2 regions of the Steroidobacter sp. genome follow, and region 1 is predicted to be linked to the other one. Evidence: riboswitches for the same ligand, from Rfam matches in the RefSeq annotation. Region 1 holds a riboswitch; the other holds the start of a gene.
What was found. A riboswitch is a leader RNA that binds a small molecule or an ion and turns the genes downstream of it on or off. The one in region 1 is predicted to bind glycine.
Positions count from the first base shown of each region.

Region 2: linked by a shared signal. The riboswitch ahead of VGD45_RS21870 (TonB-dependent receptor plug domain-containing protein) and the one ahead of gcvT (glycine cleavage system aminomethyltransferase GcvT) in region 1 are both predicted to bind glycine.

Region 1 covers NZ_DASWTF010000027.1:120,455-124,654, reverse strand. The annotation lists gene gcvPA (aminomethyl-transferring glycine dehydrogenase subunit GcvPA) at 1-1,017, opposite strand, end outside; gene gcvH (glycine cleavage system protein GcvH) at 1,026-1,418, opposite strand; gene gcvT (glycine cleavage system aminomethyltransferase GcvT) at 1,496-2,578, opposite strand; glycine riboswitch at 2,644-2,762, opposite strand; glycine riboswitch at 2,795-2,882, opposite strand; gene ispG (flavodoxin-dependent (E)-4-hydroxy-3-methylbut-2-enyl-diphosphate synthase) at 2,951-4,189, shown strand; gene VGD45_RS12685 (4a-hydroxytetrahydrobiopterin dehydratase) at 4,186-4,200, shown strand, end outside.
Region 2 covers NZ_DASWTF010000036.1:509,030-513,229, forward strand. The annotation lists gene VGD45_RS21870 (TonB-dependent receptor plug domain-containing protein) at 1-1,748, opposite strand, end outside; glycine riboswitch at 1,916-2,014, opposite strand; gene VGD45_RS21875 (hypothetical protein) at 2,358-4,001, opposite strand; gene VGD45_RS21880 (Ig-like domain-containing protein) at 4,102-4,200, opposite strand, start outside.

The DNA.
Region 1 (4,200 bases):
CACCAGCAGACCCTGGTTGGTGCAGATGTTGGACGTCGCTTTGCTACGACGAATGTGCTGCTCGCGGGCCTGCAATGTCAGCGTGAAGCCCTGCTTGCCGTCGAGATCGACCGTGCGGCCGATGATCCGGCCCGGCATCTGGCGCACGTGTTCCATGCGCGTGGTCATGAAACCGAAGTACGGACCGCCCGAGGACAGCGGCACGCCCAACGGCTGACCGTCACCGACGACGATGTCGACACCTTTAGTGCCCCACTCGCCCGGCGGCTTGAACAACGCCAGCGACAGCGGATTCACCACGGCGATCACCAGCGCGTTATTGGCATGCGCCCACTCGGTGATCGCATCGACGTCTTCCATCTGGCCGAAGAAATTCGGCTGCTGGATCACGACGGCGGTGATGTCCTCGCCCTTGAGGGCTTCGAGCTTCGAGAACTGCAGCGTGCCCTTGCCCGACTCATACGGCAACACCGTGAAGCTGAGGTTCTGACCCTCGACGACCGCGCGGGACACGGACAGATAAGTCGGATTCAACGACGACGGCACGACGATGCGAGCCGACTTCGACTTGCGATGCGCGCGCACCGCCATCAAACAGGCTTCCGCCAGCGCGGACGCGCCGTCGTAGAGCGACGCATTCGAGACTTCCATGCCCGTCAGGCTGCTCATCATGGTCTGATATTCGTACAGCAGCTGCAGCGTGCCCTGGCTCGCCTCCGCCTGATACGGCGTGTACGCGCTGTAGAACTCGCCGCGCGTCACGATGGCCCAGACAGCTGCGGGAATGTGATGTTCGTAGGCGCCAGCGCCCAGAAAGTTCAGCGGGCGACCGTCCTGTTGCGCGCGCGCCTGCATGAGGCGGCCTACTTCCATCTCGCTCAGTGCGTCGGGTATGCCCGCGAGCGATTTGATACGCAGCGCCGCCGGGATTTCGTCGAAGAGAGCATCGATGCTCGGCGCGCCGATGGCGGCCAGCATTTCGCTGATCTCTGTTTCGGTGTGAGGAATGAACGGCATGGCGGCACTCAGTGGGCGTCGGCGACGACTTTCTCGTAAGCCTTGGCGTCGAGCAGCTGCTGCAGCTCGCCGGTGTTGCTGGGCTTGATCTTGAACAACCAGCCCTGGCCGTACGGATCGCTGTTGACCAGCTCGGGCGAGCCGCTCAGCGCGTCGTTGGCGGCGACCACTTCGCCCGAGACCGGGCTGTACACGTCAGAGGCGGCCTTGACCGACTCGACCACCGCGGCGGCGCCGCCCTTGGTCAGCGACTTGCCCACTTCCGGGACTTCGACGAACACCAGATCGCCGAGCGCGCCCTGCGCGTGGTCGGAGATGCCGATGGTGACCGTTCCGTCACTTTCCACACGTGCCCACTCGTGGGAATCCAGATATTTCAGATCGGCAGGAATGTTCGACATGGGTGTGTCCTCGATAACAATGCGGAAAATGAAATCAGAAAACTTTGAATACTCGAAATCAGGGGCGCACGTCGCGATCAGGAAACCAGCGGCTTGCCGTTGCGCACGAACGGATATTTCACGACGCGGGCCGCGAGCAATTTGCCGCGAATATCGACCTCGACGCGATCGCCGGTCGCCGCGGGCACGCGCGCGAAAGCGATGGACTTTTCCATCGTGGGCGAGAATGTGCCGCTGGTGATCTCGCCGTCGCCAGCAGAAGTGACGACTCGCTGATGACCGCGCAGCACTCCGCGATCGTCGAGAATCAGACCGACCAGCTTGCGCGGCACGCCCGGGGCGCGTTGCGCTTCGAGCGCAGCGCGCCCCACGAAATCGCGTTCTGGCGGATCGAATGCGACTGTCCAGGTGAGACCGGATTCGAGCGGCGACAGGTTCTCGTCCATGTCGTTGCCATACAGATTCATGCCGGCTTCGAGTCGCAACGTGTCGCGCGCACCGAGTCCGCACTGCGCGACACCAGCGGCCTTCAGGTCGCTCCAGAACTTCGGCGCATCAGCCACCGGCAACATGATTTCCCAGCCGTCTTCGCCCGTGTAACCCGTGCGAGCGATGAAGTACGGCCCGAACTCCCGGCCGACAAAAGTTTTCAGCTGTAAAGCTTCGTCCGCATATTTGCCGATCAGCGTCGCGGCCTTGGTGCGCGCGTTCGGCCCTTGCACGGCGATCATGGCCAGATCGGTGCGCGGCTTCACGTCGACCTGGAACTGATCGGAAAAGCGCTTCAGCCACGCGATGTCTTTGTCGCGTGTGCCTGCGTTCACGACCACGCGGAACCAGGATTCGTTGATGAAATAAACAATGAGATCGTCCACCACGCCGCCACGCTCGTTGAGCATGCAGCTGTACAGAGCCTTGCCCGGCTCTTTCAGCTTGGCGACATCGTTGGCGAGCAGATATCGCAGGTAGTCACGAACGCGCGCTCCCGTGACATCGGCGATGAGCATGTGGGAAACGTCGAACATTCCGGCGTCGCGGCGCACGGCGTGATGCTCTTCGATCTGCGAGCCGTAATTGACCGGCATGTCCCAGCCGCCGAAATCGACCAGGCGTGCGCCCGCGGCGACATGGGTGTCGTATAGAGGAGTCTTGAGGCCCATCGAATGCTCCGGAGTCAGCCGTTGTGGATCGGGTCAAAAGCAAAGCGCGGAACGCCCGTGCGTTCGACGCCCCCTCTGTCCTGCGACCTGAGAGATCCGGCGCCAGCTTGCAGCTGGAGCCTCTCCCCTTCGGTGAACCGCCGACCTGCTCGAGGTTTGGCAGCTACTCTCCAGAGCCCGCCGAGTGGTGGGGCGGAGGCGGCTCCGCCCGATCCACAGTGCACGCCGTTCATTTGCCTGAGCGTTTCCGGGCGGTTGCGCCTTCGGCGGCGGGGTGGTTCCCGCTCTCTCCGGCCGTGCCTTGCGATGGGTGCGCGTATGGTAGCCGAACCCGATGGCCATTGCTCATGGACAGGGGCGCAACGGGTTACAATGCACGCCTCTATGCGCCCCATCCGACGTCACTCCATTCCCGTCCGCATCGGCTCCGTCACTGTCGGCGGGCCCGCCCCGGTCGTCGTGCAATCGATGACCAATACCGACACTGCCGACATCGAGTCCACCGTTGCCCAAGTCAAAGCTCTGGCGCGCGCAGGCTCCGAGTTGGTGCGCGTTACTGTTAACACCGACGAAGCCGCCGCGGCCGTTCCCCATATCCGCGATCGGCTCGCGCAGATGGGCGTTCACGTGCCCATCGTCGGCGACTTCCACTTCAACGGACATAAGCTGCTCAAGGCGCACCCTGCCTGCGCCGAGGCCTTGGCGAAATACCGTATTAACCCCGGTAACGTCGGTCGCGGCAGCAAGCGCGATCCGCAGTTCGCGGAAATGATCGAAGTCGCCATTCGCAACGACAAGCCGGTCCGCATCGGCGTGAACTGGGGCAGCCTGGACCAGGATCTGCTGACCCGTCTCATGGATGAGAACTCGAAGTCGGCCGAACCGATGGATGCGCGGGAGGTGACTCGCGAAGCGCTGGTTGTTTCGGCCCTCGAGTCGGCCAAGCGCGCCGAGGAGTTGGGCCTGGGCTCCAATCGGATCGTGATTTCGTGCAAGGTCAGCGGCGTGCAGGACCTGATCTCTGTTTATCGAAATTTGGCTAAACGCTGCGACTACGCGCTGCACCTCGGCTTGACCGAGGCCGGCATGGGCTCCAAAGGCATCGTCGCTTCCACCGCCGGCATGGCCGTGCTGCTCCAGGAAGGCATCGGCGACACCATCCGGGTATCGCTCACGCCCGAGCCCAACGGCGATCGCACCCAGGAAGTCATCGTCGCGCAGGAAATCCTGCAGACCATGGGCCTGCGCTCGTTCATGCCCATGGTGGTCGCCTGCCCCGGCTGCGGCCGCACCACGTCCACGTATTTCCAGGAACTGGCGCAGAAGATCCAATCTCACATCCGCCATCAGATGCCGGAGTGGCGCAAGCAGTACGTCGGCGTCGAGGACATGACGGTCGCGGTCATGGGCTGCGTCGTCAACGGCCCCGGCGAGAGCAAGCACGCCAACATCGGCATCAGCCTGCCGGGCACCGGCGAGCGGCCGGTCGCGCCGGTGTATGTCGATGGCGAAAAAGGCCCCACGTTGAAGGGCGAACACATCGCCGAAGAGTTCCAGTCGCTGGTCGAGGACTACATCGCCAAGACCTATGCGCGGAGGGCTTCCGCATGAGTACTCCACTT
Region 2 (4,200 bases), on a different contig from region 1:
CCGTAGAGCCAGCCCGTTTCATACTGCTTCTCGACGAAGCCCTCGATCTTCTCCTTGCGCCACTCGCCGCCGAAGGCCAGCGAAACCGGTCCGGCCCAGGTGCTGAAGACATCGTTGGTCGCAAAGTTGAAGGCCGCCACATCCTGCGTCAACTCCTGCTCACGGTATGGATTGCTCGGAATGACGTAGTCGAGGGCTGCCTGGGTCACACCGCCAATGCCGATGCGGTTGATCGGCACACAACCGTTGCTTGGATCGGCGATCGATGAGCGGCACACGATCTCGCCCGTCGTCGGGTGAACGACAGCATCCTGCGCGAGCGCCATGCGCGCGTTGTTCCAAGTGTTGATGAGCCTCTCATCCAGCTTCGAGACGCCGCGTTGGAAGTAGGTATCCCAATGCCAGTCCCGACCGATCAGCGCAAAGTCGCCGTCCGCGCCGAGGAGATATCGATTCACCTCGCGCTCGTTGTTGCTGCCCGCCGCGGGAATGCCGGCGTTGGTCGAGCCCATGACAAATGAGGTGATATCCGGGTCGTTCGCGGCGTTGTACTGCGCGATCTGCTGTACCACCGACGCCGGCAGGTACGCATTGTCGGCGCGGATCGTGATGTTGCCGACGTTGGGCGTCTGTTGGTAATAGCTGAGGCCCTGGTACTCGTTGTGCGACACCTGCGCGAATACTTCCACGGCGGGCGTCAGCTCAAAACTCGCCCGACCGAAGATCGTGCGGCGTTCCTCGTCGGGCGCGAGCGAGTTGCTGCCCGCATGTCCCTGGCTCGTGTACTCCCAGTCGCCGCCGATCATCCATGGATTACTCGCGCTCGTGGTGCCATACGCCAGGCGGCCCACGGTGGCGCGCCCCGTCGTCTGATCGATCGTACCAAAGTAAGTGCCTCGCAAGGGACCGCTGACGATCAGCCCGCCCGGCGTGTGCTGACTGGGACCGATGCCCCCGCCCACCAGGCGAAACGGCTCTCCGTTGGTGGGCGTGTAATTCGGATTGTTGATCTGGAAAAAGCCGCTCTCGTTCCAGTCACGGTCGATGGTGTGGACGCCGTCTTGAGTGAAGTACTCGCTACTAAACAGCACGTGTCCCCGACCGCCGGCGAACGGCATGCCTGCAGCGAGCGTAAAGGTGTGATTCGGATTGTCGTCGTATGTCGTGACGCCGTATTCGTAGTCGGTCTTCACGCCCGTGAAGTCACGGTCCAGGATGAAGTTGACGACGCCGCCGACCGCGTCCGATCCGTAGGCCGCCGAGGCGCCGCCGGTGACGATCTCGACTCTCTCGATCAGCGCCTGCGGAAACGTGTTGATATCGACCGCGCCGGTCGAAGCCGAAGCCACCGAACGCTGGCCATCGAGGAGTACCAGCGTGCGATTCGTGCCCAGCGACCGTAAATTGAGCGCAGCGATGCCTGCCTGTCCATTGCTCAACGCACCGGACGAGTTGGATGCCGTCGAACTGCCCAACACGGAGGGCAGCGTATTCACGAAGTCGGCGACATTGGCCGTGCCAGACGTCTGAATCTCCTCAGCGCCGAGCACGCTCACAGGAGTGGGCGCATCGTAGCCGTCGCGCGCGATGCGACTGCCAGTCACGGTGACTGAATCGATCGGCCCCTCCGCGACCGACGTTTCCTGAGCTTCGACATTGAGTGCAATCAGCGAGGCGCACGCCAGTGTGGCGCCCAGACGATTGGAGATAGCCGCACGCAGCGACAGACGAGACGTGACATTCGACATGATGCAACTCCCTCAGCACGGACAATGCAGCGCGGCCCTTATATTTATAGGGTTGTTTCGCGCCGCTCCCGCTGTCCTGGTACCTGAGAGTTTCCGCACGACTTCACGCCGTGCTTGCCCCGACGGTGGAGACGCATGCTTGTTGCGTCTCGCTCTTCAGACGGCATCACGGATCTGCAGTACTTGGGCCTGAGAGTTCATGGGAGATTGCTCCTTCGGCGGAGCGTGGACGTCGCCGTCATCGCTCGCTCTCCTGCCGATCCGGTCTGTTGGAACGTTGTTTGTTCTGGCTCGAGGCTCCTTGGCGGACAGCGTATATCTGTATACAAGCATCTTGTGTGCCAGCGTGTTTGTATTCGGATGCACTGCCGTGAAGCGCGCCTCGGGGACGGCTTGCTCCACGCAGTTTGAGACGAGAAATTCAGATCGTTATCGGTGGAGGCGACCGCCCGCGCTCATGAGCGCTGCTCGCAAACGGGGCAGCGGCGCTGCTGCATGCAAGAGCGACACGCGCGGGAATGTGCTTCGCGATTGTGCAGAGCGATAGGACTTTCAGCTAAACTCGCGCGAGCCTAAACATCCTTCCCCTGGGGCACCTATCGGCTGTGATCAGGGGCACCCAGCAAAGTCCGTATAGACTTCCGTTGGCGCCGCCGCCCGTACCGCCGCGCGCTGATCCACCGTGAACTGCTCACAGACGCGATTCCAGGTCTGCGCCAGGACGCGATGATGTCCTTGCGTCAGTTGCCCACCGCCATTGAGGAACTCGGCTTCACGGCGCAGGAATCGCAACACCACTTCGACGCGATCCGGTAACGACAACGTGGACAGCGGCACGGCCAGCAGGCGAACCGGGCCCTGCTCCGTTCCCCAAACCGCGGCCAGATCGCCTCGCGACTCTTCCCAACTTCCGTATAAATATAGAAAACGCAGTTGCTCCGGCCCGAGCCCCACGGCCGAGCCGGCCAACAACACGTCCTGGTAGTTCAGAGGACGCCGTCCGCTGCTCATTCCACGGCCCGGATTGGCGGCCAGCTGCGCCCACCACCACGACATCGTCTGTCCCATCGCGTCCGGAACGGCGTTGCCCACTCCGGCCGCTTCGAAGAACGCGAAGCCCACCTCATAAGGATATGCAGGGCCGCCATCCGGCATTCCGTGATCCGCACGATCGAAGCCGATGCGACGTGACCAATCCCAAAGCTTGACGGCCGCGAATCGCAACACGTCGATGCGCCCATGATGATCGCCAGTGGTCACGAGAATTTCCGTGCCCACGCGCATCGCCGCCGCCATGAAGGTGCGCGCATTCTCGATCGATGGATCGTTTGCCAGCGCCTGCTCGGCCTTCGCCAAAACTCCGTCGGCCATCGTGAACCAGCTTGGATCGAACGTTCGCGGCAACCACCGCAGCCAGGTGGGCGCCTGCACCGATGTTGGAAGCACAAACGTGTCGACCGCGCCCGCAGACTCCCAAGGAGTGAAACTCCGAACGGCCTGCCCGCCCGCCTGCGCGAACGCGGCGTCGTCCGCGAGCACGGAATTGATGCCAGCTCCTGCGGCGCCCACGTTGTCCGCGCCGGGCTGGAACGGCGCTCGATACGGCCGACCGGCGCGCACCACGTCGAGTGAGCGGATATAACTCGCGATATCCTCCGCCTCCTCGCGCGTGAACCGATGAAACATTGCGCGATCGACGATGCTGTGGTTCGAGAACGCGTAATACTGCAGATCCGCGCCCGAATCGGCATGACATCGAGCACACGCCGGCCCCTCGTCGCGACTGATGTCACTGAAGAAGAAGCGACCGCGCTCGAGCGACTGCGCGTCATCTCGAATCGGCTTCCATAGCGCCGGCGCTTCGAGTGGCGCATCCACTCGCTGCGTTCTATCTCCGACTCGGAGCGCGACATTGAGCACGCGAAATCCCGAGATGGCAGAGCCGGCGTCGGTCACCTGCCGCGTGTAACGAAACACGAAGCGATTGTCGCCGACGACCAGCAGTGCGCGATCGATGGGCAAGGTCGCCGTTGTGACGCGTCCGTCTCGATGAGAGAACGGCCCGTTGGCATCACTGAGGTCGACGGGTGCGCCGCCGTTGATAACGAGCTGCGCGCTGTCCGCCTGCACGATGTTGTGCAACGTCAATGTCACAGCCGCGGGCTCGGCGCCGCTTAGCATCGCGCCGTCGATCTTGACCGGAAGCGTGACTTCCGTGCCCGCCGAGCCCAGCACCTCCAGCGGAAAAGTCACCGCCTGCGGCTCGACATTCGAGCGCGCAGGCGAATCACTTCCACCGCAAGAAGCTACCGCCAGGCTACAAAGCACTACCTGCAGGAGCCTGCGCATGCGGTCAGCGAGGCACCAGCCAGGCATCGAATGCGGGGTGATAGTTTCCGCCCGGCACCTGATTGTCGCGACGATACAGATCGAAGTTCTGCGGCAGCGTCGG